Regions from separate parts of the Brachybacterium ginsengisoli genome, predicted to be linked through region 2. Evidence: riboswitches for the same ligand, from Rfam matches in the RefSeq annotation. Region 2 holds a riboswitch; each other region holds the start of a gene.
What was found. Region 2 has a riboswitch for thiamine pyrophosphate ahead of CFK41_RS11050 (ECF transporter S component). Riboswitches for the same ligand answer to the same signal wherever they lie in the genome.
Positions count from the first base shown of each region.

Region 1 (7,678 bases), 720 kb from region 2:
CCCCGAACGGGGTGCGGGCCGGGAGGCCGGGTGCCACCATGGGGGCACCCGGCGTCCCTCGGCGCCGTCCGGCGAAGGGAGACGGTCCGACGATGCACGAGCTCACTGCGCGCCAGGCCCGACGCATCGCCGTGCGGGCCGCGGGTCTGACCGCTCCTCGTCCCACCACGCTCGAGGACGCGATCGCGGGAGTGGGTGCGATCCGACTGGACCTCACCGCCTACATCTGCCCGAGCCCCGAGCTGGTGCTGTGGTCCCGGATGGGCCGAGCCTTCGATCCCCAGGAGCTCGAGGAATGGCGCACGACGCGCCGGGTCGTCGAGATCAGGGGATATCTCCAGGCCTCCGGGCGCTTTGCGCTGCACCGCGCAGCGATGGAGGCCTGGCCGGGAGATCCTCCGCCGCCGTTCGCCCAGCAGCAGGCGAAGTGGGTGGAGGCCAACGCCGCCGCGGCCGAGGAGATCCTGCAGACCCTCCGCTCCGAAGGGCCCCTGCCGCCCAAGGAGCTCCATGCGCAGTTCCCGGTGCCGCATCGCTCCGGCGGGTGGAACAACGACCGGAGCGTGGTCATGATGCTCGAGCGGCTGGCAGACCGGGGCCAGGTCGCCGTCTCCCACCGCGAGGGGCGGCTGCGCGTCTGGGACCTCGCCGAGCGGGTCTTCCCCGACGTCGCCGCCGTCCCGCTCCTCGAGGCGGAGCGGCGGCGGAACGAAGGCCGGCTCGCCGTGCTGGGCATCGCCCGGGCCGACGGCCCCGACTGCGATCCCGGTTTGGGGCAGGTGGGGGAGGAGGCTGTCATCGACGGGGTGCGCGGCCGCTGGCGTGTGGATCCCGCCCAGCTCGAGGAGACGACCTTCCGGGGGCGCACCGCCCTGCTCTCGCCCTTCGACCCCTTCACCTTCGACCGGCATCGGCTCAAGGAGCTGTTCTCCAGCGACTATGCCCTGGAGATGTACACGCCCGCGGCCCGGCGGCGATTCGGCTACTACGCCCTGCCGATCCTCCACGGCGACCGCATCGTCGGGACCGCGGACCTGGAGGCGGATCATGTCCACGGCGTGCTCGAGGTGCATGCCCTGCGGCAGGAGGGGACCTGGTCTCCGAGCGTGACCCGCGCCGTGCACGCCGAGATCCGCTCCCTCGCGCGCATGCTCGGGCTCGACGTCGCCGACGGAGCGCTCGAGGAGCGCTGAGCACCGGCGAGCCCTCCGCCAGCGCGGCGGGACAGCTCAGTCGGTGCCGGCGAAGGTCGCTGTGGTCAGCACGACCTCCTCGGGCGCCTGCTGGTCGATCGAGCGCCGCACCGTCCAAGCATCGCCCTCGATCGAGAAGGTGTTGCTGATGTCCTCATCGGTCAGCAGCTCCGAGCCGTCCGAGCAGGCGTACCAGCTGAAGTAGTCCTCGAAGTGCTCGGCGTGGTCGTGGGACACAGGATTACAGGTGACGTCGTCCGGCAGCGTGACCTGGATCGGCAGGGCGTCCTCGTTCGCCGGAAGGTCGGTGGCCGCGGCCTGCTCCGAGGTGAAGCTGATCCCGGAGCGGTCCGGGAGGCTGGTGATGCAGCGGGCGAGCCCGTCCTCCTCGACCTGGCATGCCAGGGCGCTCGCAGCGTTGGGGCCGCAGGTGAAGAACCCCTCTTGGTCCGAGTAGGGCGCCGGAGAGGGCTCGATCATGGCGCAGAGGTCGTCGATCTCCTGCACCTCCCACGAGTCGTCGATCCAGACGTGCTCGACGCCGGTGACCGGGGAGGGAGCCTCCTCCGAGGTGGTCTCCTCGGTGGTCGGGTCCTCGGTGGTCCTCTCCGTCGTCGTGCCGTCCCCGGCCGCCGGCTCGTCGGAGCCGGCGCAGGCGGCGAGGCCGAGGACCAGCACGGGGGCGGCCAGTGCGGCGAGCAGGCATCGGACCGTTCTCATGGTGTTCCCCCGTGGCATCACGACGATGGACTCCCCGCCGCTGCGATCGCCCGACCTCGGGCGGTCGCCCCCTGCGGCGGCGAGGAGACCAGTCGACCCCATCGGGACTGCGGTCGCAAGTTCCCGATCCGCTCCTCAGCGCTCGCGCGGGAGCGCCGGATCGGGCAGGTACACGGTGCCGCCCGCGGCGAGGAACTCCTCGGACTTCGCCGCCATCCCCGCACGGGCGATCTCGGACTGGTCCGCGGCGTTCCCGTAGGTGTCGCGGATGTCCTGGGAGAGCCGCATCGAGCAGAACTTCGGCCCGCACATGGAGCAGAAGTGCGCGGTCTTCGCCGGCTCGGCCGGGAGGGTCTGGTCGTGGTACTCCTCCGCCAGCTGCGGGTCCAGCGACAGCCCGAACTGGTCCCGCCACCGGAACTCGAAGCGAGCCTTCGACAGGGCGTCGTCCCGGGAGCGCGCCGCGGGATGTCCCTTGGCGACGTCCGCGGCATGAGCCGCGATCTTGTAGGTGATCACGCCGGTCTTCACATCATCACGATCCGGCAGGCCCAGATGCTCCTTGGGGGTGACGTAGCAGAGCATCGCCGTGCCGTAGCGGGCGATCTCCGTGGCCCCGATCGCGGAGGTGATGTGGTCATACGCCGGGGCGATGTCGGTGACCAGCGGGCCCAGCGTGTAGAAGGGCGCTCCCTGGCACAGCTCCTGCTGGCGCTCCACGTTCTCCCGCACCAGGTGCAGCGGGATGTGCCCCGGACCCTCGACCATCACCTGCACGTCGTGCGCCCAGGCACGCTCGGTGAGCTCCGCGAGGGTGTCGAGCTCCGCGAACTGGGCGGCGTCGTTCGCATCGACGAGCGACCCCGGGCGCAGCCCGTCCCCGAGCGAGAAGGAGACGTCGTAGCGGGCGAAGATCTCGCACAGCTCGTCGAAGTGCTCGTAGAGGAAGTTCTCCCGGTGGTGCGCGAGGCACCAGCCCGCCAGGATCGAGCCGCCGCGGGAGACGATCCCGGTGACGCGATCAGCGGTCAGCGGCACGTGGCGCAGCAGCACCCCGGCGTGGATCGTCATGTAGTCCACGCCCTGCTCGCACTGCTCGATCACCGTGTCGCGGAAGATCTCCCAGGTCAGAGCGTTCGCATCGCCGTCCACCTTCTCGAGCGCCTGGTAGATCGGCACCGTGCCGATAGGCACGGGGGAGTTGCGCAGGATCCACTCCCGGGTGGTGTGGATGTCGTCCCCGGTGGACAGGTCCATCACGGTGTCCGCGCCCCATCGGGTGGCCCACTCGAGCTTGGAGACCTCCTCGGCGATCGATGAGGTCACCGCCGAGTTGCCGATGTTCGCGTTGATCTTCACCAGGAACGCCTTCCCGATGATCATCGGCTCCGCCTCGGGATGGTTCACGTTCACCGGGATGATCGCCCGGCCCGCGGCCACCTCGCTGCGCACCAGCTCGACGTCGCACTCCTCCCGCAGGGCGACGAACCGCATCTCCGGGGTGATCTCTCCCCGTCGGGCGTAATGCATCTGGGTGACGGACCGACCCGCCCGGGAGCGCAGCGGATCCCGCCGTCGGCCGCCCCACTCGGCGCTGGCCTCCCCGCGACGGAGGGCGCCGCGCCCGTCGTCGGCGAGGCTGCGATTCCGCCCCGGGTAGGTCTCCACGTCCTCACGGTCGGCGATCCACCGCGAGCGCATCGGCGGGAGGCCCTCCTCGGGCTCGCATCCGGGACCGGCTGTGCGGTACACCCGCAGCGGCGGGTTCTCGGAGCCGTCGGGCGCAGGATCCTGATCGATGCGGGTGACGGGCACCCGGATGCCGTGCTCTCGGTCCTCGAGCACGTCGAGGTGGTGGGTGGAGTAGTTCTCGGGGCGTGCGGACATGGCGCTGCGCTCTCCTTCTTCCTTCGCCGGCATTACCCGGGCAGGTTCGGTCGGTACTCGGACAGCGACAGTCCGATCTCAGCCCGCTGCTGCGGGCACCCGAGGGATCGGCGCCGACCCTAACATCCGTCGCGGAGGGCTCGATCCGGCGTCCGTCATCGTCCGGCGGCGCCCGCAATTCCCTGGCCCCTGCCGCCCGGGCGGGGCACCATCACGGCATGGACTCCCCGGATGCACCTCCTCCCGTCGGCAGCGGATCGGCGCTGACCTACAACTCCCCGCTCTCCGCTGAACGCGCCGAGCGACTCGTCGACCGGCTCGCACGGGCCGCGCCGAGCGATGTGCTCGACGTGGGCTGCAGCTGGGCGGAGCTGCTGCTCGACCTGCTCGACGCCGTTCCCTCCGCCCAGGGCCTCGGGATCGACGAGCACGGCCCGGACATCGAGCGCGGCCGGGAGTCGGCTCGACGGCGCGGCCTCGAGGATCGGGTGCAGCTGGAGGCACGACCGGCGGACGAGACCCTTCCGCAGGCCGATCTGGTCGTGAACATCGGGGCGTTCCAGGCCTTCGGCGATGTGCCCACGGCGCTGAGCCGTCTGCGCGAGCTGGTGCGGCCACAGGGCCGCGTGCTGCTGGGCTGCGAGTACTGGGAGCACACGCCGAGCGACGTCGAGCTCGCCGCGCTGTGGGAGGGGACGACGGCGCAGGAGAGCCTCCTGCTGCCGGACCTCGTGGACGCGGCGATCGCCGCGGGGTTCCGCCCGCTGTCCACGCAGACGGTCACCCGCCAGGAGTGGGAGGACTACGAGTCCGGGCACATGGCGCCGCTCGAGCAGGGGCTGGCCGCGAACCCGGAGCATCCGCGGGCAGGCGCAGTGCGGGAGCAGCTCGACCAGCAGCGGACGATCTGGCTGCGAGGGCACCGCGACCTGCTGGGATTCGCCTATCTCGTGCTGGTCCCCACCGACGTCCCGGCCTGAGCCCTGGGGTGCGGATCAGCGCTTGTGGTAGAGCGCCTTGTGCAGGAACCGCGGCTCCGAGGTGACCGAGATCCCGAGGTTGCGGAAGATGTCCTCGTCCACGGTGCCCAGGATCGTGGTGGTGTGCACGTCGCAGCCGGCGAGGCTGCGCAGCTGCTCCACGGCCCGCCGGGCGCCCTCGTCGGTCGAGGCGGAGACCGACAGCGCGATCAGCACCTCGTCGGTGTGCAGGCGCGGATTGCGGCTGCCAAGGTGCTCCGTCTTCAGCGACTGGATCGGCTCGATCGAGGAGGGGGAGAGCAGCTGCACCGAGTCGTCGAGACCGGCCAGATGCTTCAGAGCGTTCAGCAGCATCGCCGCGGAGCAGCCCAGCAGCGGTGAGGTCTTCCCGGTGATCAGGGTCCCGTCCGCCAGCTGGATCGCGGCGCCGGGCTCGCCGGTGCGGGCCTCGACGGCGAGGGCGGGATCGACCACGGCCCGGTCCTGGGGCACACAGCCCGCCTTGGACATGACCATCCCGATCCGTTGGGAGACGACGTCGTCCTCGTCGTTGATCCGCTCGTGCATGAGCGCCTTGTAGTAGCGGCGGATGATCTCCTGCCGCGAGGCCTCGCGGCACACCTCGTCCGCGACGATGCAGTCCCCGGCGAGGTTCACACCCATGTCGGTGGGGGAGGCGTACGGCGAGCTGCCGGTGAGCTTCTCGAGCAGCGTGCGCAGCAGCGGGAAGACCTCCACGTCCCGGTTGTAGCTGGTGACCTGCTTCCCATAGGCGGCGAGGTGGAAGGGGTCGATGAGGTTCACATCATCCAGGTCCGCGGTGGCGGACTCGTAGGCGAGGTTCACCGGATGCTCCAGCGGCAGGTTCCAGATCGGGAAGGTCTCGAACTTCGCGTAGCCCGCGCCGATGCCCCGCTGATGGTCGTGGTAGATCTGCGAGAGGCAGGTGGCGAGCTTGCCGGAGCCCGGCCCCGGGGCGGTCACCACGATGAGGTCGCGCGTGGTCTCGGTGTACTCGTTGGCGCCGAAGCCCTGCTCGGACACGATCCGGGCGGTGTCCTGGGGGTAGCCGGGGATCACGGTGTGGCGCGCGACCTTCAGGCCCAGCCGTTCGAGGCGGTCGATGAAGGCACGGGCGACGTGGTTGGAGTCCTCCAGCTGGGTGACCACCACGTTCTCCACGAGGAAGCCGTGCTCGCGGAACACGTCGATGAGCCGGAGAACATCGTCCTCGTAGGGGATCCCGAGGTCGGCGCGGACCTTCTGCCGCTCGAGGTCCTTCGCGTTCAGGCACACCAGGATCTCGAGCTCGTCCTTGAGCCGGTGCAGCATCGCGATCTTGTTGTCCGGGGTGAAGCCGGGCAGCACGCGGGAGGCGTGGTGGTCGTCGAAGAGCTTCCCGCCCATCTCGAGGTACAGCTTGCCGCCGATCTCCTCGCGGCGACGCTGGATGTGGCGCGACTGGAGCTCGATGTACTTCTCGCGGTCGAAGCCGACCCTGCTCCCGGGGTCCTCCGGGGAGGGCGAGGTGGGCGAAGCGGGGGAGCGGGTATCCGAATCGGTCACCCCGGCACGCTAGCACCGACCATCGCTCGGGACCGTCTGGGAGGTCCCCGCCGTCGCCGACGGGAGGAGCGCCTCCAAGGACCTGCCGGTGGCGAGGACCGGAGAGCGCGTGGTGATACGAATCGATCGTGAGCGGGCGTCTCCGCTTGTCGCGGCGTGTCCGGTCAGCGGCGACGCCGGCGATGAGGGGGTGCGGGCCTCGTCCGTGAGCCCGCCGGGATCCCGTCTGGCCCTTGTGCTGTGCCTGATCGTCGGTCATGATGGCTCTCGCACGAGGGATCGCCGACGGCGGCGGCCCGGGAAGTGCCCCCACCTGCAGGCCCCTGCAGGATGCCCGACATCGATATCGATACGAATCGATCCGGCGCCGAGAGAGCGATGAGAGAAGAGACGATGATGTCGAATCACCCCAGTTCCAGCAGCCCTGCCAGCCCCGCCGATCCCGCCGTGAACGGTGCGCTCCGTCCCAGCCGCCGAGCGCTCGGCGCGTTCGTCGCCGTGCCGGGACTGCTCTCCCTCGCGGCCTGCGGAGGGTCCGGCGGCGGGTCCGGCTCCGGCGAGCCGTCGGTCCTGCGGGTGGTGGACTACTACAACACCCCGGCCGACGACGTCGTGATCCAGAAGACCCTCGAGACCGTGGCCTCCGATGCCGGCATGACGATCAAGCGGGAGAAGGTCCCCGGCGAGCAGCTCATCCAGAAGGTCCTGCAGATGAGCTCCTCGAAGACCCTCCCGGACCTGCTCATGCTCGACAACCCGGACCTCCAGGAGATCGCGAGCTCCGGCGCCCTCGTGCCCCTCGAGGACTTCGGGATCGACACCAGCGGCTTCAAGAAGGAGATCCTCGACGCCGGCACCTTCGAGGGCAAGGTCTACGGACTGGCCCCCACGGTCAACACCATCGCGCTGTTCTACAACACCGCGATGCTCGCCGACGCCGGCGTGGAACCGCCCACCACCTGGGACGAGCTCACCTCCGCGGCCAAGGCGCTCACCCATGACGACGTCTACGGCATCGCCTTCTCCGCGATCGCCACCTACGAGGGCACGTGGCAGTTCCTGCCGTTCATGTGGTCCAACGGCGGGGACGAGACCGACATCTCCACCCCCGAGGTCGCCGGTGCGGCACAGCTCTGGGCGGATCTGGTCTCGGACGGATCGGCCTCCAAGGGCGTCGTGAACTGGGGACAGGGCGATGTCATCGACCAGTTCAAGGCCGGAAAGGCCGCGATGGCCGTCAACGGCCCGTGGAACATCGTCGGTCTGCAGGAGGATGCTCCCGATCTCGAGTGGGACGTGGCCATCATCCCGGTGCCCGCCGAGGGCGACGAC
Region 1 is NZ_CP023564.1:1,744,493-1,752,170, forward strand. It holds gene CFK41_RS07765 (DNA glycosylase AlkZ-like family protein) at 93-1,193, shown strand; gene CFK41_RS07770 (hypothetical protein) at 1,230-1,913, opposite strand; gene thiC (phosphomethylpyrimidine synthase ThiC) at 2,049-3,800, opposite strand; TPP riboswitch at 3,802-3,911, opposite strand; gene CFK41_RS07780 (SAM-dependent methyltransferase) at 4,019-4,780, shown strand; gene CFK41_RS07785 (DUF1846 domain-containing protein) at 4,796-6,346, opposite strand; gene CFK41_RS07790 (ABC transporter substrate-binding protein) at 6,740-7,678, shown strand, end outside.
Region 1: another riboswitch for thiamine pyrophosphate. It lies ahead of thiC (phosphomethylpyrimidine synthase ThiC); the one in region 2 lies ahead of CFK41_RS11050 (ECF transporter S component).

Region 2 (7,678 bases):
CGAGCACGGGACCTGCCGTCGCCGTCTCCGTGCTCGGCGGCTCCGCGCCCAGCACCCCCTCCTGCCGCAGCAGCGCCGCGTGCTCGCGCAGCACCGCCCGGGGGTCGCCGTCGGCGATCACCTCCGCCTGTGCGCCGAGCACCACCAGCCGGTCCACATGGGGGATCCAGGGCTCCAGGCGGTGCTCGGCGACCACCAGGGTGGAGCGCGAGCGGTCGCACGCACTCAGGACCGCCTCGCGAACGAGAGCGGCGGTGTCGGCGTCGAGCATGCTGGTGGGCTCGTCCAGGAGCATCAGATCCGGGTCCAGGGCGAGCGCGCCCGCGAGTGCCACCCGCTGCTGCTGGCCCCCGGAGAGGTCGAGCGGCGCGCGCGAGGGTTCCACACCCACCTGCGCCGCGGCGAGGGCCGCCGCCGCGCGCTCGTGGATCTCCGGTCGGTCCAGGGCCGCGTTCTCCGGCCCGAAGGCGGCATCCCGCGCGATGGTCGCGGCGACCAGGGCGTGGGCGGGGTTCTGCAGCAGCAGGCCCCGCTCGCCGGTTCGCTGCGGCGGCGGGAGCAGGCCCGTGCCCTCGCCGTCCTCCGGATCGAGCAGGCCGGCCAGGGCACGCAGCACCGTGGACTTCCCGCTCCCGCTCGCGCCCGCGAGCAGCACGCGCTGCCCGGCGGGGATCGCGAGGTCGAGCCCGGCGATCGTCGGCTCCCGCCGGGTCAGGGGTCGCCAGGTCAGACCGGTCAGCTGGTGACCGGTCGTGACGGAGGAGCGGGGCGCGGGGATCGTGGCCTCCCGGTCAGACCGCGACGGTCCGGGCGTGCTCCCGGCCGGCGGCGAGGGAGTCCACCGCCCCGGTGGCGACCAGCGCTCGGGTCGCCGCCCAGCCGAGCACGCCGCACAGCAGCGCCCCGGAGATGAGGAAGAACCCGAGCATCGCGCCGGAGAAGCCCCAGCTCATCTCCTGGTAGTAGGCGAACCTCTCCCAGCCCCACTCGAGCAGGGCGGCGAGCACGCCGCCCAGGATCGCGACCGGCAGGGTGTAGCGGCGGTAGCGGGTCAGCAGGAAGGCGAGCTCGACGCCGCCGCCCTGCAGGAGACCGGAGATCGCGGTGCCCCAGCCCCACTGGCTGCCCAGCAGCATCGAGAGCACGGCGGCGATCATCTCCGCCAGCAGGGCGGCGCCCGGCCTGCGCACGATGAGACCGGCGAGGATCGCGGGCAGGAACCAGATCCCTGCGAGCAGCCCCTCGGCGGGCTTGAACGCCGCGGTGAGCGGACCGATGAGCGTGTACAGCTGGCCGTAGCCCAGGAACGCGACCCCGAAGGCCGCCCCGATCAGCACGGTGACCAGCAGGTCCACGGTACGGAAACGAGTCATCACTTCTCCTTCCCAGTGGAAGGGGCGCAGGGCACCGGCGGTGCCCCCACGGAAATCCCGACTCCCTACGCCGGTGCGAGCCGGATCAGGTTCGAGGGTCTGCGCCTGCGCGCACTCTCAGCACCCTGCGGTGCTCCCCTGTCAGTGGATGACGATCGACCAGTCTACGCGACCGGGTCCGCTCGTCCGGTCAGCGTCGTGCGCGGATCGCCTGGTCGACGGCGTCGGCGGTCGCGTGCGGGTCCTCGGGGGAGAGGATGTACTGCGTCGTCCCCCGGCCGATGATCTCGACCATCGTGCCCTCGCGGGTGACCAGCATCCTGTAGGGACGTTGCAGGTCATCGAGGGTGAACACCTTGCGGGAGCCGACCGGGGTCAGCTCGGCGAGCTTCGGGGTGCTCGCGCGGCCCCGCCGCCAGCCGTAGCCGCCCAGGGTCACGCCCACCGTCGACCGCGGCAGCTCGCGCAGCTGCACGGTGCGGAAGTCCTCGAGCGGCCAGGCCCGGCGCGGCAGGAAGCCGCCGAGGCTCACCGTCAGCCCGTGCTCGTCGACGATGAAACGGGTCCACTGACCCATCCACGTCCACAGCGCGAGGGCTGCGAAGAGCGCCACCACCAGCAGGACGCCGAGCGCCGTGGAGCGCTGGGCCATGATCAGCGCGAGCACGGCCCCGGCCAGCAGCGTGAGCCCGATCCGGGTCCAGCCGATGGCCGAGGGCCGGGTGCGGCCCACGTAGAAGGGCGCCTCGGGCCTCACCAGATGCTCACCCGCTCCTCGGGGGCTCGGTACATCGCGTCGCCCTCGACCACGCCGAAGGCGGTGTGGAACTCCTCGAGGTGGCCGACCACGGTGTTGCAGCGGAACTCCATCGGGGCGTGGGGATCCACGGCCAGGCGACGGATCGCCTCCTGGACCCGGTTCCGGCCGCGCCACACGGTGGCCCACGACCAGAACACGCGCTGGAGGCCGGTGAAGCCGTCGATCTCGGCGGCGACCTGCTCCTCGTCGTGGCTGGCCAGGTAGGCCTTGACGGCGATGGACAGACCGCCCAGGTCGCCGATGTTCTCACCGATGGTGAGGGCTCCGTTGACCCGGTGGGAGTCGTCGAGCTCCCGGGGGGAGAGGGTCGAGTACTGGGTGATCAGCTGCGCGGCGCGGGTGTCGAAGGCCTCGCGGTCCTCGGGCGTCCACCAGGAGATCAGGTTGCCGTCGCCGTCGTACTTCGAGCCCTGGTCGTCGAAGCCGTGGCCCACCTCGTGCCCGATGACCGCACCGATGCCGCCGAAGTTCACGGCGTCGTCGGCCTCCGCGTCGAAGAAGGGCGGCTGCAGGATGGCCGCCGGGAAGACGATCTCGTTGCGGCCGGGGTTGTAGTAGGCGTTGACCGTCTGCGGGGTCATGTGCCATTCGGTCTCGTCGATCGGCCCGCCCACCTTGGCGAACTCGAAGGCGGCCTCGAAGCGGCGCGAGGCACGAGCGCTGGCGACCAGGTCGCCGGGCACGATCTCGAGCCCGTCGTAGTCGCGCCACTGATCGGGATAGCCGATCTTCGGGATGAACTTCTCGAGCTTCGCGAGCGCCTTCCGACGGGTCTCGGGAGTCATCCACTCGAGGCTTTCGATGGAGGTGCGGTAGGCGGCCATCAGTGCGTCGACCAGCTCGGTCATGCGCTCCTTGTGGGAGACCGGGAAGTGGCGGGAGACGTACTCGCGGCCGACGGCGAAGCCGACCACGCCCTCGACGAAGGCGACGCCGCGCTTCCAGCGGTCGCGCAGCTCCTCTGCCCCCGAGAGGGTCCGACCGGAGAAGTCGAAGTCCTCCTCGACCAGGGCGGCGGGGCCGTACGGGGCGTAGGAGGCGACGGAGTGGAGGGAGAGCCAGGTGCGCAGCACGGCGAGGTCCTCGCCGGCCAGCAGCTCCGCGGCGGCGGTGACGAACTCGGGCTGGCCGATCGAGACCACCTCGAAGGCCTTCGCCGGCGCACCGGTGCCCTCGATGTAGGCGTCCCAGGGGAAGGCCGGCGCCAGCTCGCGGCGCTGCGCATCATCCATCGGGTTGTAGGACTTCTCCCGGTCCCGCAGGCGCACCACGTCCAGGTGGGAGGCGGCGAGGCGGGTCTCGAAGCCCATCACCGCGGCGGCGAGGTCCTCGGCGCTCCCGGCGACCAGGCCCTCGCGTCCGGGGAGGGCGGCGAGGCGGGCGAGGTTCGCGAGGTGCTCGACGTACGCCGTGCGGATCTCGGCGTAGTGCTCCTCGCGGTAGTAGGACTCGTCCGGCAGGCCGAGGCCTCCCTGATGAATCTTGACCTGGTAGTTCGTCGAGTCCATGTCGTCGGTCCAGACGTAGGCCAGCAGTGCGGAGGCGCCGGAGTCCGGGGCGGCCATGACCCGCACCACCTGATCGAGGTCCGCGGCGGCGGCGACGGTGCCCAGCAGGTCCTCGAGCACGCCCACCCCGGCGGCCTCGATCGCGTCGGTGTCCATGAACATGCGGTACAGGGCGCCCACCCGGTCATGGTCCGTGGCGGGGACCTGCTCGGCGCGCGGGTCGCGGGAGGTGACGTCGGCCGCCGCCTCCTCGACGATCTCCCGCACCCGCTCCTCGGAGAGGTCGCGCAGGGCGTGGAAGGCACCGTCGCTCGAGCGGTCAGCGGGCATCACGTGCTCGCTGAGCCAGCGGCCGTTGACGTGCCCGAAGAGGTCGTCCTGGATCCGGACGGACTCGTCGACCTGGTCGAGGGAGAGGCCGGAGGGGCGAGCGGAGGGGGCAGTGGTCATCATCGGCTCCTGCGAGGTGTGGAGGGGGTACGGCGGGTCAGAGGACGTTCAGGCCGAACACGGCGAGCAGCAGGGCGAGCAGCCCGAGCCCGAAGGGCGCGTAGGCCCAGGGGCTGCGGGAGCGGCCGGCCGGCGGGCGGCGGTGCAGCACCAGCGTGGACAGGCCCACGCCGATCGAGAGCACGACGGTGCCGATCACGAGCACCGGGGAGAGGATCACCAGGACCGTGGCGCCGACCTGGAACATGACCGTTCCGAGCACGTCCAGCAGTCGCATCACGACGGTGGAGCGGGCGCCGACGCGGTGCGCGAGCAGGGTCGAGATCGCCTCCTCGGACCACTCGCCGGGGCGGGCGATCCGCTGCCGGGTGGTGACCGTCTGCGCGGTGGCGAGGATCAGCCACACCAGCGCGCAGCCGGCGCCCACCCAGATCCCGAGCTCCGAGCGGATGTCCGCCGGCCACAGCAGGATCGCGAGCAGCACGGCGGCGACGCGCAGCAGCTCGTCGACGACGCTGCGCACGGCCAGCAGGCCGGGGTTCACGGCCAGCTGGGTGCGGGTGCGGGCCACGAACAGGCTGGTGGCGATCAGGGAGATCAGCTGGGCGGCGCCGAGGCCGATGCCGAGCAGCAGGGTGACCGGGGAGAGCGGGGCGACGGGGAGGATCGCGAGCAGCAGCACGACGCCCACCGCGGGGATCAGCAGCGCTTGGATCGACAGTCCCTTGACGAGATCCCGGACGAGGTCCGCGCCGGTGGGCGGATGGTCGTGGCCGGTGTGGTCGTGCGGGTCGTCGCAGTGCGGTGCGGAGGCCGCAGGGGTGTCTGGCATGGGGCTCCTTCTGGGTCCTCACCAGGGTACCGGGGACGGACAGGATGCGATCCGACGCCCTCGGTGTGGAACCATGGGCCCGTGAGGACGGATGCGATGACCACCGGGGGAGAGGGCCTGTCGCCCCTCCAGCGCCAGCGCGCTGTGGGCGCCGTCGTGGCCGCAGCCGCCGGGGACGCCCTGGGTGCTCCCTACGAGTTCCAGCCGCCCGTGCCCGACGTCGAGGAGATCGACATGATCGGGGGCGGCGTCCTCGACTGGCAGCCGGGGGAGTGGACCGACGACACCGCGATGGCGATCGTGGTCCTGGAGGCGTCCCTCGCCGCGTCGGACGGCCATGACCTGCGGCTCGACACCGCTCAGGACCACATCGCCCGGGAGTGGTACTCCTGGTCGCTGGGCACTCCGGACATCGGCACGCTCACCTCGCAGGTGGTCCGCACCGCCGCCGATCTCGCCCGGGAGGACGGCCATTACGCGCCCCGGGCCAAGGACTTCCGGATCGCGGCGAGCACCGCCCACGAGCAGCTCCCCGCCTCCGCCGGGAACGGATCGCTGATGCGCGCGCACGTCACCGTGCTGCCCTATCTGCTCTCCCCGGAGGAGGATGCGGTCGAGGCGATCACCGCGGTGTGTCGCTTGACACACGTGCATCCCGACACGATCGAGGCGAACATCCTGTGGGGCCTGGCGGTGCGCCGCGCGATCCTCACCGGCGAGATCGATGTGCGGGTGGGGCTCGCGCAGCTGTCCGAGGAGCGGCGCGAGGTCTGGCTCGAACGGATCGAGGAGGCGGAGCAGTCCACCCCGGAGATGTTCCGTCGCAACGGCTGGGTGGTCGGCGCCTTCCAGGCCGCCTGGGCCGCGATCTCCGGCGTCAGCCCGATCCCGGAGGGGAAGTTCGCCCAGCGCGATGCCCTGGTGGTGGCGCTGCGATCCGCCGTGCGCGCCGGCTACGACACCGACACGGTCGCCTGCATCACCGGGGCGCTGATGGGGGCGGCCCTCGGTCCGAAGGCCGTGCTGCCCGAGTGGCGGCGCATGCTCTTCGGCTGGCCGAGCTACGAGGTCGACGAGCTCTGGGGCCTGGTGGAGCGCGTGATCGCCCCGATGGTCCGCGAGGGCGGCGAGGGGACCCGCGCATGAGCCGGGCGAGCTGGGATCTGCGGGTGCTCAGCTGGAACCTGTGGGAGCTGCGCGGTGATCTCGCGGCGCTCGTGGAGGCCGTCCGGGATCTGGAGCCGGACATCCTGCTGGTCCAGGAGGCTCCGCGGTTCGTGCTGCCGACGACGCGGCTGCGCTGGTTCGCCCGGCAGATCGATCGCCGGATCCTGCTCGGCGGGGCGGGCGGGCGCGGCCTGGCGATCCTCGCGACCGACGAGGTCGCTGCCCAGGTGATCCGTCGCGGCGCGCATCCCGTGGCCCAGACCGTCTCGGACCTGAACTCGACCTATCCGCGCGGCGTCGCCGCCCTGCGCCTCTCGGTGCCGGGCGGCGGGACGGCCGTGGTCGCCGCGACCCACCTGGCGCTGCAGGAGGACAACCGGATGCGTCATGCGGAGCACCTCTCCGCCCTGGTGCGCGGCGCCGGGGCGCCGGTGATCCTCGGCGGGGATCTCAACGAGACCGCCGACGGGACCGCCCGCCGCCTCCTGTCCCCGCTGCTGCGCGATCCCGCGAGCCCCGAGGAGCACACCTTCCCCGCCGCATCGCCGACCCGACGGATCGACGCGGTGCTGGTCACCGACGGCATCGAGGTGCGCGAGGCGCGGTCGGTGCATTCGACGCGGACGGTCGACGAGGCGCGGCTGTCCGGGGCGTCGGACCATCTGCCGACGCTGCTGGACGTCTCCCTCTGATCTCGCCGATCCCCGGCCGGGCCGGTCCCGGAGCGGATCAGCCCCGGGCGTGCAGCCCGGTGCGCAGCAGCACCACGTCGTCCTGGCCGCCGACGTGCCGGATCGCGATGCCTCCGTCCGCGTCCCCGACGACGGTGAGCTGGGTGCGATAGGAGTCCACCGCCCGTCGCACGGTCTCGGCGGTCCCGGGGTGGTCCCGCTCGAGGATCCGCGGATCAGACCCCGGAACCTGTGGGAGGGTGCTGGCGACCTCGAGCAGGGGGACCCCGGTGCGGGCGCTCGCGCCGACGGCGACGTGATGGGCGCGGACGTGATCGGGGTGCCCGTAGGTCCCCTCGTCGTCGTAGCCGAGGATCACGTCGGGGCGCACCGACTCGATGAGCGCGGCGAGGTCGCCGACGGCCTCGTCGAGGGGGCGCAGGGAGAAGCTGTCGGGCCCGGCGGTGTCCGCGGGGCCGGCGAGGCCCTCGCGCACCCACCGCATGCCGGAGTCCCGGAAGCGGCGCGGTGCGGAGGCCTGGGCGAGGGCGGGGGCGGTGCCGAGCCAGTGCCGCTCGGCGATGCCCAGGGCGGCGGTCGCCGCGGCGATCTCCGCCTCGCGGATCTCCTCGAGCGCTCGGGTGTCCCCGGGCTCGATCGCGCCGGCCACGATCTCACCCTCCTCCCCGCGGGTCGCCGTCACCAGCACCACCCGGGTGCCGCTCGCGGCGAGGGAGGCGAGGAGGGCTCCGGTGGAGAGGGACTCATCGTCCGGATGGGCGTGGACCGCGAGGATCGTCGAGGCCTCGTCGAGGAGGCGCCAGGGATCGGGGACGGGGGCCGGGCCGGATGCGGCG
Region 2 is NZ_CP023564.1:2,465,329-2,473,006, reverse strand. It holds gene CFK41_RS11055 (ATP-binding cassette domain-containing protein) at 1-694, opposite strand, end outside; gene CFK41_RS11050 (ECF transporter S component) at 792-1,373, opposite strand; TPP riboswitch at 1,419-1,523, opposite strand; gene CFK41_RS11045 (hypothetical protein) at 1,564-2,130, opposite strand; gene CFK41_RS11040 (M13 family metallopeptidase) at 2,127-4,151, opposite strand; gene CFK41_RS11035 (hypothetical protein) at 4,189-4,983, opposite strand; gene CFK41_RS11030 (ADP-ribosylglycohydrolase family protein) at 5,080-6,129, shown strand; gene CFK41_RS11025 (endonuclease/exonuclease/phosphatase family protein) at 6,126-6,842, shown strand; gene CFK41_RS11020 (PIG-L family deacetylase) at 6,880-7,678, opposite strand, start outside.

Region 3 (7,678 bases), 1.8 Mb from region 2:
CCGCTCGCGGCGAGCGAGCGGTGGGCGTCCTCGGCGAGCTCGGCCGCCCGCTGCTCCGCCTCGGCCCGGGCCCGCAGCGACTCCCGCAGCGCGCTCGCGGCCCGCGCGCGGGAGAGGTGGGCCCGGCGACGTGCGGCGATCGAGTCGTCCTCCCCGCGGGCCTCGGTGATCCGGGTGCGGTCGGTCTCGAGGGCGTCCGCGGCGGCGGTGAGCGCGGTCCGCTCGCGCTCGAGGGCGAGCGCGTCCTCCTGCCGCCGACGGGTGAGGGTCTCGGTCTCCGTGTCGAAGGCGGTCAGAGCGGTCTCGAGCCGGGTCGCCGTCTCCTCGGCTCGCCGGGCGGCGGTGACCTGGGCGGTCGCGGCGTCGACGGCGGCCTTCGCGGTCTCGGCGGTGAGCTCGCCGGCGGCCTCGCGGAGCCGGTCGAGCTGCTGGGCGGCCAGGGCCCGGGCCTGCTCGGCGCGGGAGTGCTCGGCCTCGGCGGCGCGTCGGGCGGTCTCGGCGGCCCCGACCTGCTCGGGGGTGACGGCGTCCTCGGCGGCGCCGGCGGGGCGGGGATGCTCGAGCGCGCCGCAGACGGGGCACGCGTCCCCGTCGGCGAGGTCCACGGCGAGCTCCGCGGCGATGCCGGCGAAGCGGCGGCTGCGCAGATCGGTCTCCGTCGCGGCCCGCTCCTGGGCGATGCGGAGCGCGGCGGCGGCCTTCTCGCGGGCGGCCCCGACCTGCTTCTGCTGGGCGTCGGCGGCGGTCGTGGCCTGCTGGCGCTCCTCGGCGGCGCGCAGGGCGAGGCGGGCATCGCCGAGGGCGCGGGCGCCCTCACGCGCGGCATCGCGGGCGGCGACCTGCTCGGCGCGCTGGGCGGGCCGCTTCTCGAGCTGCTCCGTGAGCGCTGCGCCGGCCGTGGTCGAGGCGACGAGCTGCTCACGTCGAGCCGCGAGCTGCTGCTCCCGTGCGGGCAGGGCGGTCTCGAGCTCGACGAGCTCCTTCAGAGCACCCGCGGCGGCGGTCTCCTCGTCGGCCTCGGCGACCAGCTGCGACGCGGGGTCCTCCCCCTCGAGCAGGTCCACCACCTCGCCGTGCTTCGGCCGGGTGGCGGTGGCGAGCTGGGCGAGCGCCTCGACGGCGGTCGCGGCCCGGGCGGAGGCGGTGTCCCGGCGGCGCAGCACCTCGACGACGGGGCGGGCGGTCTCGTCCTGCTGCAGGCGGCTGCGCGCGGCCTCGACGGCGGGCTTCTCCGTCGTGAGCCGTGCGGAGAGGGTGTCGAGCTCGCGCCGGCGGTCGATGCGTCGGCGCGCGGTCTGGGCGTCCTCGGCGGCGGTGCGGGCGGTCTGCTCGGCGGCCCCGGCCCGCTCGGCGGCGGCCGCCGCCCCGTCGGCCCGGGAGGTGACCGCGACGAGATGCTCCTCGGCGAGCGCGGCCAGGGGCTCCAGGCGCAGCGCGGCGGCGTGCTCCTCGAGCAGGCTCACCTGCTCGTCCTCGAGTGCGGCCGCCTCGGTGAAGCGGGCGAGGGCCGTGCCGAGGGTCTGCTGGGCGGCGTCGACCTCACGCCGGGCCTGCTTGCGCATCTCCTCGAGCTGCTTCTCGACGCGCGCGTAGGTCTCGGTGCCGAAGACGCGCTGCAGCACGGCCTGGCGCTCCCCCGTGCCGGCCCGGAGGAAGCGGGCGAACTCGTTCTGCGGCAGCAGCACCGTCTGCGTGAACTGTTCGCGGCTCAGCCCGACGGCGAGCTGGATCTCGCGACCCACCTCGTCGATGCGGGACGCGATCGCCTCGACGCCGCCGCCCCCGCCGGCGGTGTCGGCGATGACGTCGGCGATCAGCTGCGGCGAGCCGATCCGCCACAGCACGGCCCTGGCCTGCTCCTTGGTGGTGCCGGTGCCGCGCATCTTGGGTCGCTGGAACTCGGGCTGGCGTCGCACCCGGAAGATCCCCGAGGCGGTCTCGAACACCAGGTCCACCACGCTCGCCTCGGTGGGCGGCGCGAACTGCGAGCGGATCCGGTCGCCGCTGCTCGCGCTGCCGGCGACCTGCCCGTAGAGGGCGAAGACGATCGCGTCGAGGATCGTGGACTTGCCGGAGCCGGTGGGGCCCTCGAGCAGGAACATGCCGCTGGCGCCGAGGGCGGCGAGGTCGATCTCGACGGTTCCGGCGAACGGGCCGATGCCGGTCAGGCGCAGGTGGTGGAGCTTCACGAGGCCTCCTGCTGGCGGCGCACCGCGGTGTAGGCGCGGTCCAAGACGTCGTGCTCGGCAGGGGTGGGTGCCGCTCCGGTGACGTGGGCGAGGAAGTCGTCCATCACCTCCAGCGGGTTCTGCTCGCGCCGCACCACGGGGGTGGCGTCCCGGGCCTCGCGGCCCTCGGGCGCGTACTCGGTCAGGAGCAGGTGGGGGAACGCCTCACGCAGCTGCTCCTGCAGGTGGGCAGGACGGGCCGGGTCGGTGACGACGGCCTTGATCCAGTCCCCGCCGTGCTCGTCGCGGCGGGCGAGGATCTCCTCGAGGGTGCCGCGCAGCTCGGTGAGAGGACGCGGCACGGGGGTCTCGAGGCGGCGCACCTCGGCCGTGGTGCCGGGTGCGCCGAGCTCCACCATCAGCACGGACTTGCGGTGGTTCCGCTCGGAGAAGGAGAAGGCCAGCGGGGAGCCGGAGTACCAGGCGGGTGCGCCGACCGTGCGCGAGAGGTCCTGGCAGCCGTGCAGGTGGCCGAGGGCCAGGTAGTCGATGCCGCCGAGCACCCCGGCGGGCACGGAGTCGACGCCGCCGACGGCGAGGTCGCGCTCGGAGTCGCTCGCCTCGCCTCCGCTGACGAAGGTGTGGGCGAGCACGACGGTGCGGGCGCCGGGATGCGCGGCGGCGCGCTCGCGCACGCGGTCCAGGGCGGCACGGGTGACGGCCTCGTGGCTGCGGGCCAGCGGCGGCTCGCCCTCGGCGACCAGCTCGGTGCGCGCACGGTCCGGCTCGAGGTAGGGCAGGCCGAAGAAGAGCACCTCTCCGTGCTCGTCCTCGACGATGACGGGATGTTCGATCCCCGGCACGTCGGTGAGCAGGTGGATGCCGGCCCGCATCAGCGAGCGCCCGAAGCCGAGACGCTCCGGGGAGTCATGGTTGCCGGAGGTGAGCACGACGGTGGCGCCGGTGTCCGCGAGGCGGGCCAGCGCCCGGTCCAGCAGGGACACGCTGCTCACGGCGGGCACCGCGCGGTCGTAGACATCGCCGGGCACCACGACCACGTCGACCTGCTCCGCCTGGACCAGCTCGACCAGCCAGTCGAGGAAGGCGGCCTGGTGCTCGTGCAGGTCCACCTTGTGCAGGGTGCGGCCCAGGTGCCAGTCCGAGGTGTGCAGGATCTTCATGCCCCGAGCCTACGAGCGGGAGCCCACACGCGAAGGATCCGACGCCTCGGTGTGGACGCCTACAGGTACGGATCGGCCCAGGCGCTGATGATCCGGGCGGCGCGCTCGGCCTGGCCCTCCGCGGTGAGGAAGTGGTCGGAGCCCTCCAGCGAGATGAAGCTGCGCGGGTGCTCCGCGGCGCGGAAGATCGCGCTGGCGTTGTCGACGTCGACGGTGGCGTCGGTCGGCGAGTGCATGACCAGCAGCGGACGATCCAGGGTGCGCACCTGCGTGATCAGCTCCGACCCGCGCACGTCCTCCACGAAGTCCCGCTTCAGGGTCAGCTTCCGGCCGCCGATCAGCCACGGGGCCGTGCCCTCCTCCACCACGCGGTCCGCCACGGAGTCGTAGTGCCGCTCCACGCCCGCCGGGTCCGAGGGGGCGCCGATGGTGACCACGGCGCGCACGCTCGGCAGCTGCTGGGCGGCGACGATGGCGGCCGCGCCGCCCCAGGAGTGGCCGATCAGGAGCTCCGGCGGGGTGCCGCGATCGGCGAGGAACTGTGCGGCGCGCACGGTGTCGTCGACCTTCACGGTGAAGGACCCGTCTCCCCACTCGCCGTCCGAGTCGCCGAGGCCCAGGCAGTCGTAGCGCAGCATGCCGATGCCCTCGGCCGCGAGACCGCGCGCGATCCGGAAGGCCGCCGGTGAGTCCTTGCCGAGGGTGAATCCGTGGATCACCAGGCCCCAGCCGCGGGCCTCGCCCTCAGGCGTCTCCAGCACGCCCGCGAGCTCCGGGCCTCGGGAGCTCGGGAATCGGACTGCTTCGGCCATCGCTCAGCACCTCTTCCGGATCCGTCTGAATCGCTGCACCGTAGCACCGCGATGACGCACCGGAGCCGGATCCCTCCGCACGATGTCCCTCTGTGACCATCGCTGACGGCCGTCGTGGCCCCTGACCTACACTCGCCGGTGGACACGGGGTGCGCCGTCGGCGCTGAGATCACACCCGTGGAACCTGATCTAGTTCGTACTAGCGAAGGGATGTCCGCATGAGCTCGGATCCTTGCACCCTCTTTCCGCCTGCCCTCGATCGTCCGGCGCTGCCGCGAGTGGTCTCGATCGCCGGCACCGATCCGACCGGGGGCGCCGGCACCGCCGCGGATCTCAAGTCGATCACCGCCGCCGGCGGGTACGGCATGGCCGTGATCACCGCAGTGGTCGCCCAGAACACGCACGGCGTGCGCGACATCCATGTCCCGCCCACGAGCATCCTCACCGCGCAGCTGGAGGCGGTCGGGGAGGACGTCGCCCTCGAGGCCGTCAAGACCGGCATGCTCGGCACCGCCGCGGTCATCGAGACGGTCGAGACCTGGGTGCGGGAGCATCCGCCGCGCGTGCTGGTGGTCGACCCGGTGATGGTGGCCAGCAGCGGCGACCGCCTGCTCGAGCCCGAGGCGGAGCGGGCGATGATCCGCTTCTGCGCCCTGGCCACCGTGGTCACCCCGAACATCGACGAGCTCGCGGTGCTCACCGGAGCGCCCCGCGCCCGCACCGAGCGCGAAGCCCTCGATCAGGCCTCGCAGTGGGCGGAGCGCACCGGCGTGAGCGTGATCGTGAAGACGGGCCATCTCGAGGACCGCGAGGTCGCGAACACCTGGGTGGGCGCCGACGGCTCCCGCCACCGCGTGCCCTCGACCCGGGTGGACACCACCAGCACCCACGGCACGGGCTGCTCCCTCGCCGCCGCTCTCGCCACGCGCCTGGGCGGTGGGCACTCCCCCGCCGCGGCGCTGGCCTGGGTGACCGACTGGCTGCACGAGGCCGTCGACCATGGCGCGGCGCTGCAGGTGGGCGGCGGGCATGGCCCGGTCGACCACTCCCACCGCTCCCGTCGGCTCTCCGCGGCGGGCTCCGCCGCGCCCTGGCTCCCGGCCGACGCCGTCGCGGAGCGCTGGGAGGTCCCGGAGCTGCTGGTGGCACCGGCCGACGGTCCCGCCACCCCGGCGGCGGTCGCGCCCGTCGGCCCCTGGACAGAGGCGCTGTGGGCAGCGGGAGCGCCGCTGGCGCAGCAGATCTCCGAGTCCGGGTTCGTGCGGGCACTGGTGGACGGCTGCCTCCCCGAGGCGCAGTTCTCCTTCTACCTCGCGCAGGATGCGCACTACCTGGTGCGCTACTCCCGCGCACTGGCCGCCCTCGCCGAGACCTCCGCCCGCACCGAGGCCCGCGAGTTCTGGGCCGCCTCCTCCCGGAACTGCCTGGCCGTGGAGATGGAGCTGCACCGTGACTGGTCGGCCGGTCGCAGCGAGGCGGCGACCATTCCCGTCGGCCCCGTGACCAGCGCCTACACCGACTTCCTGCTCGCCCACGCGCTCGGTTCCCCGAGCGTCGTGGCCGCCGCCGCGGCGCTGCCCTGCTTCTGGCTCTACGCCCAGGTGGGGGCGGATCTGCCGGATGTCGCGCCGGATCACCCCTATGCGGCCTGGCTGCTGACCTATCGCGACCCGGATTTCGTCGCGGGGGTGCGCGGCGCGCTGGCCGTGGTGGAGCAGGAGCTCGATACCGCCGCGCCCGAGGTCCGGGCAGAGGCGGCCCGCGCCTTCCTGCTCGCCTGCCGCCATGAGCTGGAGTTCTTCGAGCAGGCACGGCGGGTGGATCCCGGCGGTGCCTGGGCCGACGCACCGGCGCTCCAGACGGCGGGGGTGTCCCGATGAGCCTCCCCGCCGCATCCGTCGCCTCCGACCGCTCCGTCGATCGTGCCCTGCCGCCGGAGGGCCGGGCCGCGCTGCGTGCCGGGGTGGCCGGGAACCTGGTCGACAACATCCACGTGTTCCTGCCGGTCACGGCGCTGGCCCCGGCGATGCTCGTCATCGCGGGACCCGGTGCGACGGCGTCCACCGGGGCGCTGATCATCATCGCGATGCTGATGGGCAGGCCCGTCGGCGGCGTGGTGTTCGGGCGGATCTCGGACCGTCTGGGCCGCACGCGCACCACCAGGATCGCGATCGCCGGCACCGCGCTGTGCGCCCTCGCGATCGCCGCCGTCCCCACGCATCAGCTGCTGGGCGCCGGCACGGTCGCCCTGATCCTGCTGCTGCGCTTCCTGTGCGGGATCTTCGTGGCCGGGGAGTACTCGGCTGCGATCCCTCTGGCCATGGAGTGGTCGGCGCCGCGGCGGCGCGGCCTGATGAGCGGTCTGATCCTGTCGATGGCGCCGTGGGCGCAGGCGCTCGTGGCCTTCGCGGTCGCGGGCCTGCTCGCGCTGCTGGGCCCGGAGCACTACGCGGCCTGGGGCTGGCGGGTGCTGTTCGCGCTCGGGTCGCTGCTCTCGCTGGGGATGCTGCTGTACTACCGGCGCCAGGTGGTCGATGCGCCGCTGTTCCGTCGGCGGCCGAGCGCTCCTGCCGACGGTGCCGACCCTGGCCTGCGCAGCCTGCTCTCCGGCTCCTGGTCGCGCGTGTTCTGGCAGGTGTTCGCCCTGATGACGGGGCTGTGGCTGCTCACCTACACCACGGTGCTGCTGCTCACCGAGCGTCTCACCACCGATGCCCCGCTGGCCCCGATCGCGGTGCCGGTGGTGATGGGGCTGGCCTCCGTGGCGCAGGCCGTGGTGATGGCGGTGGCCGGACATCTGTCCACCCTGGTGGGGCGACGCCGTCTTCTGATCCTCTGGGGAGGGGCCGCGACGGTCGCGGGACCGCTGCTGTGGTGGCTCGCCGTCACCGCGCCCACCCTGGTGACCGCCGCGGCCTGCGCTGCGCTGCTGCAGGTGGTGACCGTCTCCGCGTACGGCCCGATCGCCGCCTATCTCTCCGAGCGGTTCCCCACCTCGCTGCGTTCGACCGGCTACGGCGCGGGGTACAGCCTCTCGCTGGTGCTGCCGGCGCTCTACCCCTTCTACGTGCCGCTGCTCGAGCCGGTGCTGGGGCGCCACGGCACGGTGCTGGCGCTCATCGTGCTGGGCGGGCTGCTGCTGATGGGCGGCGCCGCGGCCGGTCCCCGCCTCGCTCCGCGGAAGCTGGATGCGGATCTCGACACGGTCGCCGCGGGAAGTGCGCGATGACCGGGCAGGACCGGGATCTCGCGCCGGTCGCCGAGGTCCTTGCCGCGGTGCGGGAGCGGGCGCCGCTGGTGCACTGCCTCACCGCGACGGTGTCGATGTCGCTGGTCGCGGACGGTCTGCTGGCCGCCGGGGCCCGGCCGATGATGACCGAGACCCTGGCCGAGGCGCCGACGGTGACCACTCTCGCGGACGCGCTCTCCATCAACCTCGGCACGCTGAGCACCGACGCGATGGAGGGCATTCCCGCCACGGTGGAGGTGGCGGTGGAGGAGGGCCGTCCCTGGGTGC
Region 3 is NZ_CP023564.1:657,413-665,090, reverse strand. It holds gene CFK41_RS02830 (AAA family ATPase) at 1-2,189, opposite strand, end outside; gene CFK41_RS02825 (exonuclease SbcCD subunit D) at 2,186-3,349, opposite strand; gene CFK41_RS02820 (alpha/beta hydrolase family protein) at 3,409-4,161, opposite strand; TPP riboswitch at 4,297-4,389, shown strand; gene CFK41_RS02815 (bifunctional hydroxymethylpyrimidine kinase/phosphomethylpyrimidine kinase) at 4,380-6,041, shown strand; gene CFK41_RS02810 (MFS transporter) at 6,038-7,390, shown strand; gene thiM (hydroxyethylthiazole kinase) at 7,387-7,678, shown strand, end outside.
Region 3: another riboswitch for thiamine pyrophosphate. It lies ahead of CFK41_RS02815 (bifunctional hydroxymethylpyrimidine kinase/phosphomethylpyrimidine kinase); the one in region 2 lies ahead of CFK41_RS11050 (ECF transporter S component).

Region 4 (7,678 bases), 1.4 Mb from region 2:
GCTTCGCAGTGTTCGGCCCGTCGGCCGCCGCCGCGCACCTCGAGGGCTCGAAGTCCTGGGCGAAGGAGATCATGACCGCCGCGGGCGTGCCGACCGCCGCCTCGGTGACGGTGACCGCCTCCGATCAGCTCGAGGCGGGCCTGGACCGGGTCAACCCCCTGGGCGATGTCCCCTTCGTGGTCAAGGCCGACGGGCTCGCCGCCGGCAAGGGCGTCGTGGTCACCTCGGACCGTCCCGAGGCCGTGGCCCACGCCGAGGCCGTCCTGGCCGCCGGCGGTCAGGTGGTGCTCGAGGAGTACCTCGACGGCCCCGAGGTCTCGCTGTTCTGCGTGAGCGACGGGACCCGCGTGGTGCCCCTCGCGCCGGCGCAGGACTTCAAGCGCGCACTGGATGCGGACGAGGGCCCGAACACAGGCGGCATGGGCGCCTACTCCCCCCTCCCCTGGGCCCCCGAGGGCCTGGTCGAGGAGATCATGGAGGCGGTCGCACGGCCGACGATCGCCGAGCTCGCCGCCCGCGACATCCCCTTCGTGGGCGTCCTGTACTGCGGTCTCGCGCTCACCTCCCGCGGCCTCCGCGTGGTCGAGTTCAACGCCCGCTTCGGCGACCCCGAGACCCAGGTGGTGCTCGAGCGCCTGACCTCCCCCTTCGCGCCGCTGCTGTTGGCCGCGGCCCGCGGTGAGCTCGCCGAGGACACGGAGCTGAGCTGGAGCGAGGACGCCGCGGTCACCGTGGTTCTCGCCTCCGCCGGCTACCCGGCCTCGGCCCGCTCCGGGGACCCGATCACCGGCATCGACGCCGCCGAGGAGCTCGGCGCGCACGTCATCCACGCCGGCACCGCCGAGACCGACGGCACGCTGGTCAGCGCCGGCGGCCGCGTGCTCTCCGTGGTCGCGACCGGGACGGACCTCGAGCAGGCCCGCAGCCGCGCCCTCGCCGCCACCGAGGAGATCGTCCTCGAGGGAAGCCACCACCGCACCGACATCGCCCGCCTCGCCGCGGCCGACGCCCGCACCGCTTCCGGTGCCGCCGAGGAGACCGCATGAGCACCACCATCGCCCCCCTGATCGAGGCCCCGCAGCTCGAGGGATGGGACCACATCGTCTCCGGCAAGGTCCGCGAGCTGTACGTCCCCGCGGGCGTGGAGCCCTCGGCCGCCGAGGAGGTGCTGGTGGTCGCGACCGATCGCATCAGCGCCTACGACCACTCCCTCCAGCCCGGCATCCCGGACAAGGGCCGTCTCCTCACCGGGATCAGCCTGTTCTGGTTCGAGCAGCTGGCGGACATCGTCCCCCACCACGTGATCTCCGGGACCGACGTGCCCGAGTCCGTCGCCGGGCGCGCGGTGCGCTGCCGCGGCCTGGAGATGGTGGCGCTGGAGTGCATCGCCCGCGGCCACCTGACCGGCTCGGGCCTGGCCGACTACCGCGCCGGCGGCTCGGTGGGCGGGCACGTGCTGCCCTCCGGACTGGTCGAGGCCTCCCGCCTGGAGCCCGCGATCTTCACCCCCTCGACAAAGGCCGAGGCCGGGGAGCACGACGAGAACATCACCGTCGCCCAGGCCCGCGAGCTGCTCGGCGAGGAGCTGACCGACCAGCTCGAGCGCCTCACCCTGGCGGTGTTCGAGCGAGCCCGACGGATCGCCGACGAGCAGGGCATCATCCTCGCCGACACCAAGCTCGAGTTCGGGCACTCCCGCGTGGACGGCACCCTGATGCTCGGCGACGAGGTGCTGACGCCGGACTCGAGCCGCTTCTGGTCCGTGGACTCGTACACCACCGGCCGCACCCCGCCGAGCCTGGACAAGCAGTTCGTGCGGGACTGGCTGACCTCTCCCGCCTCCGGCTGGTCCAAGGGCTCGGCCCTCGCCCCGCCCGAGCTGCCCGCCGAGGTGGTCGCCCAGACCCGCTCCCGGTACGTCGAGGCCTACGAGCGCCTCACCGGTCAGAGCTTCTGAGCGTCTTCGTCCGGGCCCGGGCTGTCAGAGCATCGACAGTCCGGGCCCGGGCTGTCTGAGCCCGGGCCGGTTCAGACCAGGATCAGCACGGCGGCGACCGCGGCCGCGACGCCGAGCACGAGCGCCGCGTCAGCTCCGCCGAGCGGCACCGGCCGCCACAGGGTGCGCGGCCCGTCCCCGAGTCCGCGCGCCTCCAGGGCGAAGGCGATGCGGTCCGCGCTGCGGATGGCGTCGACCAGCAGTGCGAACGCGCAGCGCAGCCGATGCCGCAGGCGCAGGTGGGACACGCGCCCGTCGGCCTCCAGCGGCAGCCGCACCCGGTGCGCTCGGGTGATCGTCTCCCAGCGGCGGGGCAGCTCGTCCAGCAGACGTCGCCCGGCCAGCAGCGCATAGGCGTAGCGGGCCGGCAGCCGGGCGTGCTGGCGCAGGCTCACCAGGGTGCTGCGCGGATCGGTGGCCCGGGAGACCACGAGCGCCCCGAGTCCGATCACCAGGGCCCGCATCGCGAGCGCCGTGCCGAGCACGATCCCCTCCTCGGTGATCCGTACCGGCAGCTCGGGCCAGGGCTCGTGGCCGGGTCGGCTGAGCACGTTGACCAGGAAGACCCCGAGCGCGAACACGACGAAGGGCAGCTGCGCCCGAGCCAGGCGGAGCGGACCGAGGCGGCAGCCGAGCATCGCCCCGAGGACCAGCAGCAGATACAGCACGGCCAGCGGCGCGGGCCGCGTCAGGGCGATGCAGACGATGCTCAGGGCCGTCAGCAGGGCCAGCAGCACGGTGGGGTTCCGTCCGGCGAGCGGGGCTCCGCGCCGCGACCTCCCGCCGGCGCCGTCGAGCGGTGGATGCTGCTGGGAACGGGACGACTCGGCGCGTGACGGCTCGGTCCGAGTGCTGCTTCCCGTCCGCGAGGTGCTCTCGCCCGGACCGCGGTGCGCCCCCGACCCCGCGCCCGCCGAGAGCCCTGCGCGCTCCCGCAGCGCCTCGTCCTGCAGCAGGGTCGCCGGGGGCATCGGTCCCAGCAGGCGGCCGTCGGCGATGACGACGACCGCGTCGGCCGCCTCCACCAGTCGCAGATCGTGGGTCGCGACCACCACGGCGTGCCCGGCCGCGGCCGCCTCCCGCAGCTGCGTGTGGACGGTGCGGGTGGCGGCACGGTCCAGGCCGTAGCCGGGTTCGTCGGCGAGCAGCACCGGCCGCTGCGCGAGCAGCATCGCCCCGATCGAGAGGCGGCGCTGCTGCCCGCCGGAGAGGGCGAAGGGACTCGCCTCCTGCAGCTCCTCGAGCCCCAGCCGGACGAGCATCTCGGCGGCCTGTGCGGGGTCGGCGCCGGAGGCGACGAGCTCGCCGAGGACCGTGTCGGCGACGAACTGGGACTCGGGGCGCTGGAAGACCAGACCGGAAGCGGCGCCCTCGACCGTGCCGTGCAGCGGCGGATCCAGGCGGGACAGCGCCCCCAGGAGCGTGGACTTCCCGGCCCCGTTGCGGCCCACCACGGCGAGCAGCTCCCCCGCGCGCACGGCGAGATCCACGCCGGAGAGGACCGTGCGGCCCTGGTGGCCGAGGTCCGCCCCGCGCACCGTGAGCAGGGTGTCGCCCGGCACCGGGGCGGGCCCGGCCCCGCCGGGGACCCGTTCGGCCGACGAGCCGACGTCCGGGATGGGCAGGTGCCCGAGGTCGGGCCCCACCTCCGGGCCGAGGTCCTCCTCGATCTCCCGCGGCAGCCAGCAGCCGGACTCGCGCAGGGCGGCGCCGTGGCGGGCGAGCACGTCCCCGGTCGGGCCGTCGGCGAGGACCCGGCCGGAGGCGTCCAGAGCGATCGTACGCGGCGGGAGCCCCTCCACGCCGCGCTCCCCCGCCCAGTCGTCGAGGCGGTGCTCCACCAGCAGCACCGCGACCTCGCCGCCCGCCGTCACAGCGCGGGCGGCCTCGCGCACCGCGCGCACCCCGTCGGCGTCGAGCATCGCGGTGGGCTCGTCCAGCAGGAGCAGCCGGGGCCGGGCCGCCACGGCCGCGGCGAGCCCCGCCCGCTGCAGCTGCCCGCCGGAGAGGGTCGCGGCGTTCCGGTCGCCGAGGTCGCCGATCCCCGCGTCCACGAGGACTCGGTGCACCTGCTCGCCGATCCGTTCCGGCGGCACGCAGCGGCTCTCGAGCGGGAGCGCGACGTCGTCGGCCACCTGCGGGAGGCAGACCCCGTCGGCCGGATCCTGCCCGAGCACGCCCACGACCTGCGAGGCGGCGACGACGCCGTCGGCGATGGGGTCGATCCCGCCCACGCGGACCGTGCCGGTGACCCGGGCGCGCTGGTGGGCGGGGATCGCTCCGGCGAGCGCCCGCAGCAGGGTGGACTTGCCGCTGCCGCTGGGTCCCAGCAGCAGCACCTGCTCCCCGGAGCGGATCGTCCCGGTGAAGGGGCCGACGCCGGCGCCGGAGGGCAGCACGATCTCGAGATCCCGCGCCTCGACGACCGGCGCCGACGGCTCCGGCCGGGCGGGCGCAATCCTCTCCGGGACGGTCCTCGGCTCAGCGGACACGACGCTGCGGGATCCCGTCAGCTTCAGCGCCCTCGCCGGTCGACGCGGCGCCGATCGCGAAGTTCGCGAGCACCCCGGTGCGCTCGAGGGCGCGCACGATCACCCGCGCCAGCAGTCCGCCGAGCACGATCCCGGAGAGCACCTGCACCCCGAGCCGCAGCGTGAGCAGATCCTGCCCGTACCAGCCCATCCGGTACGCGGTCCAGAAGAACACCAGACCCGCGCCGAGGGCCCCGGAGGCCGCGAAGACGCCCCAGCCGTAGCGGCGGTAGCGGGTCAGGGCGAAGGGCAGCTCGCTGCCGATGCCCTGCAGGGCCGCGGCGAGCACCAGCAGCGGGCCCACGGGGCTGCCCAGGAAGATCACCTCGATGACGGCCGCGAGGATCTCGGCGAGGATCCCCACGCCGGGGCGGCGCAGGATCATGATCGCGATCGGTCCCACCAGCAGCCAGGACCCGAACAGGACGTGCTGGGCGAGGTCGCCGGCGGGTCCCATCGCGATCGCGAGCGCGTTCCAGGCCTGCACGAACACCCAGTAGAGGAAGCCGAACACCACGCCGAGCACCACCACCAGCACGATCTCCCGCAGCGAGAGGCGGGAGCGGCGTGCGGCGGGCTCCGTCGAGGAGGTCCGTGCGGTCGGGGCGGCGGTCATCGCGTCGCCCCGTCGAGCTCGCGCACCTCGTGGGAGGGGCTGTTCAGGGAGAGGGTGAGATGGCTGGTGACGTGCTGGACGCTGCGGCCCACCAGCAGCCATCCGGCCACCGCGGTGGCGATCACGTCGCCGATGTCGCCCTCGAGGCGGGTGACGAAGTGGGCGGAGCCGCGGAAGGTCCCGAGGTCGCGGGCGTGGTCGATCGCGGCGTAGATGTCGCGCATGTGGTCCGGGGCGGTGCCGTCGGCGGAGACCTGGTCGGCCAGCGGGTACAGCGCCCATTCGGCGGTGGCGTACCGGCCGGTGCGGCGGGGAGCGGGCACCTCGGTGCTGCGGGGTCCTGCGCCGCCGGGCAGCTCGCAGGCTACCTCGCCGGGGCAGCCGCGGGACAGGGTCACCGCGAGCGAGGCGTGGTGCTCGGTGCGCGCGAGGTCCTCGGCGAGGTCGATCAGATAGCGCTGCAGCTGGCTCTCGTGGCCGCCCACATAGGTGGAGACGTCCCCGGTCTCGTGCACCAGCCCGGTGTCGTCCAGGCGGGAGAGGATGCCCGTCAGCACGCGGGCGTAGTCCTCGGTCATGACGGAAGCGGTCAGCCGGGCGCCGACACCGAATCCGAGCGGAGTCGCAGTGGGATCGGCAGACGCAGCGGGATCGGGAGACGCAGTGGGATCGGCAGTCGCGGTGGGATCGGGAGTCGCAGCGGGATCGGGGCGCCCGCCGGGCGCGGTGGGCGGAGCGGGGGTGCCGACGGGTGTGGGGGCCATGTCCGGTGCCTTTCGACGGAGGCACGGGCACCCGGCGACCTTCGCTCGGCGGAGCTCCCTGCGCCGGCATGATCCGGATCAGGTTCTACGGTCGGAGTTGGAGAACTCCCTCTCAGCCCGGCTCACCGGACTCCCGTGCACGCAGCCACCGTACCCCGGCCCGTCGGGCGCGGAGCAGGGCGGTCCGCACCGCGGCTCTCCCCGGGATCAGGCCCCGCCGACCTCGACGGTCGCATCGGCGCCCCAGTCGCGCACCTCGGTGCCCTCCGGTGCGAGGTTCGTGGACTGGCGCAGGAAGATCGGGCGACCGGCGGCGCTCGCGACCGCGTCGTGCACCGGCAGCGCGAGCACCGGGTTCACGGCGCGCAGGAAGTCGATCGTCTCGGCCACCTTCGACCAGGGGGCGACGACGGCGAAGGCGAGCACGTCGATGCCGTGGAACTCCTGCACCGGCTCGAGGGAGTCGCCGGTGATGCCCAGGCGCGGGCCGCCCCCCGCCTCGAGGACCAGACCGCAGTTGCCCACGCGGGGGATGTCGGGGTGGATGATCGCGTGACGGCCGCCGACGGCGCGGATCCGCACGGCGTCCTCGCCGTCCAGCGCGGGCAGCTCGTGCAGCTCACCGGCGCGCAGCGGGAGCACCCGCTCGGTCGGCACGGGGCGTGCGCCCTCCCCCGCCTCGGTCAGCTGGGCGGCGGTCTCCGGCTCCGCGATCACCACGATCCCGGGGGCCAGCGCCAGCACCTCGTCCAGCAGGTCCCGGTCGAGATGGTCGGGGTGCTGGTGGGTGACCAGCACGGCGTCCAGGGCGGAGAGCGCCTCGGGTCCGAGCGCGCGCACCGCCTCGGCGCTGAAGCCGCCGGGATCGACGAGCAGGTGCCGCCCGGCGATCTCGACGAGCAGGCAGGAGTGGACGAGGTGGCGGATCTTCATCGGTTCCTCCCGGAAGGGGTCGTGGATGTCCCGAACCTATCGCCGTCGCCGCCTCCTGCCCAGTGCTCGGGCGAGGAGGCCGATCGCACGGTGGGCGGTCCCCCGCGGGGACGCCACGGATCGGTACGATGAGCGGGTCGGGTCCGTCCCGTCGGCCGCCCCGGGCGCCGACGGCGCATCGTCCCGCAGCACTCGTCCGTCAGGCCCGCCCCGAGGCCGTCGTCCCCCAGGAGAGCACCCATGCCACGTGTCGTGGTCCACGTCATGCCCAAGCCGGAGATCCTCGACCCGCAGGGCAAGGCGGTCGCCGCCGCGCTGCCGCGTCTGGGCTTCGAGGGCATCGCCTCGGTCCGCCAGGGCAAGCGGTTCGAGCTCGAGGTCGAGGGCGAGGTGACCGAGCAGGTGCTCGCCACCCTCCGCGAGGCCGCCGAGACGCTGCTGTCCAATCCGGTCATCGAGGACGTCGTCGCGATCGAGGTCGAGGACGCGGCCCACGGGAAGGCGCAGGCCTGATGCGCATCGGTGTGGTGACCTTCCCGGGCACTCTGGACGACCGGGACGCGCTGCGCGCGGTGCGGATCGCCGGCGCCGAGCCGGTCGCGCTGTGGCACGGCGAGGACGATCTGCAGGGCGTCGAGGCGATCGTGCTGCCCGGCGGCTTCTCCTACGGCGACTACCTCCGTGCGGGCGCCATCAGCGGCTTCGCCCCGGTGATGGAGAAGGTGGTGGATGCGGCGAAGGGCGGGATGCCCGTGCTCGGCATCTGCAACGGCTTCCAGATCCTGTGCGAGACCCATCTGCTGCCCGGTGCGATGATCAAGAACGCGCACCGCTCGTT
Region 4 is NZ_CP023564.1:1,104,938-1,112,615, reverse strand. It holds gene purD (phosphoribosylamine--glycine ligase) at 1-1,046, shown strand, start outside; gene CFK41_RS04865 (phosphoribosylaminoimidazolesuccinocarboxamide synthase) at 1,043-1,957, shown strand; gene CFK41_RS04860 (ATP-binding cassette domain-containing protein) at 2,029-4,488, opposite strand; gene CFK41_RS04855 (ECF transporter S component) at 4,478-5,143, opposite strand; gene CFK41_RS04850 (YkoF family thiamine/hydroxymethylpyrimidine-binding protein) at 5,140-5,907, opposite strand; TPP riboswitch at 5,946-6,054, opposite strand; gene CFK41_RS04845 (MBL fold metallo-hydrolase) at 6,115-6,840, opposite strand; gene purS (phosphoribosylformylglycinamidine synthase subunit PurS) at 7,081-7,353, shown strand; gene purQ (phosphoribosylformylglycinamidine synthase subunit PurQ) at 7,353-7,678, shown strand, end outside.
Region 4: another riboswitch for thiamine pyrophosphate. It lies ahead of CFK41_RS04850 (YkoF family thiamine/hydroxymethylpyrimidine-binding protein); the one in region 2 lies ahead of CFK41_RS11050 (ECF transporter S component).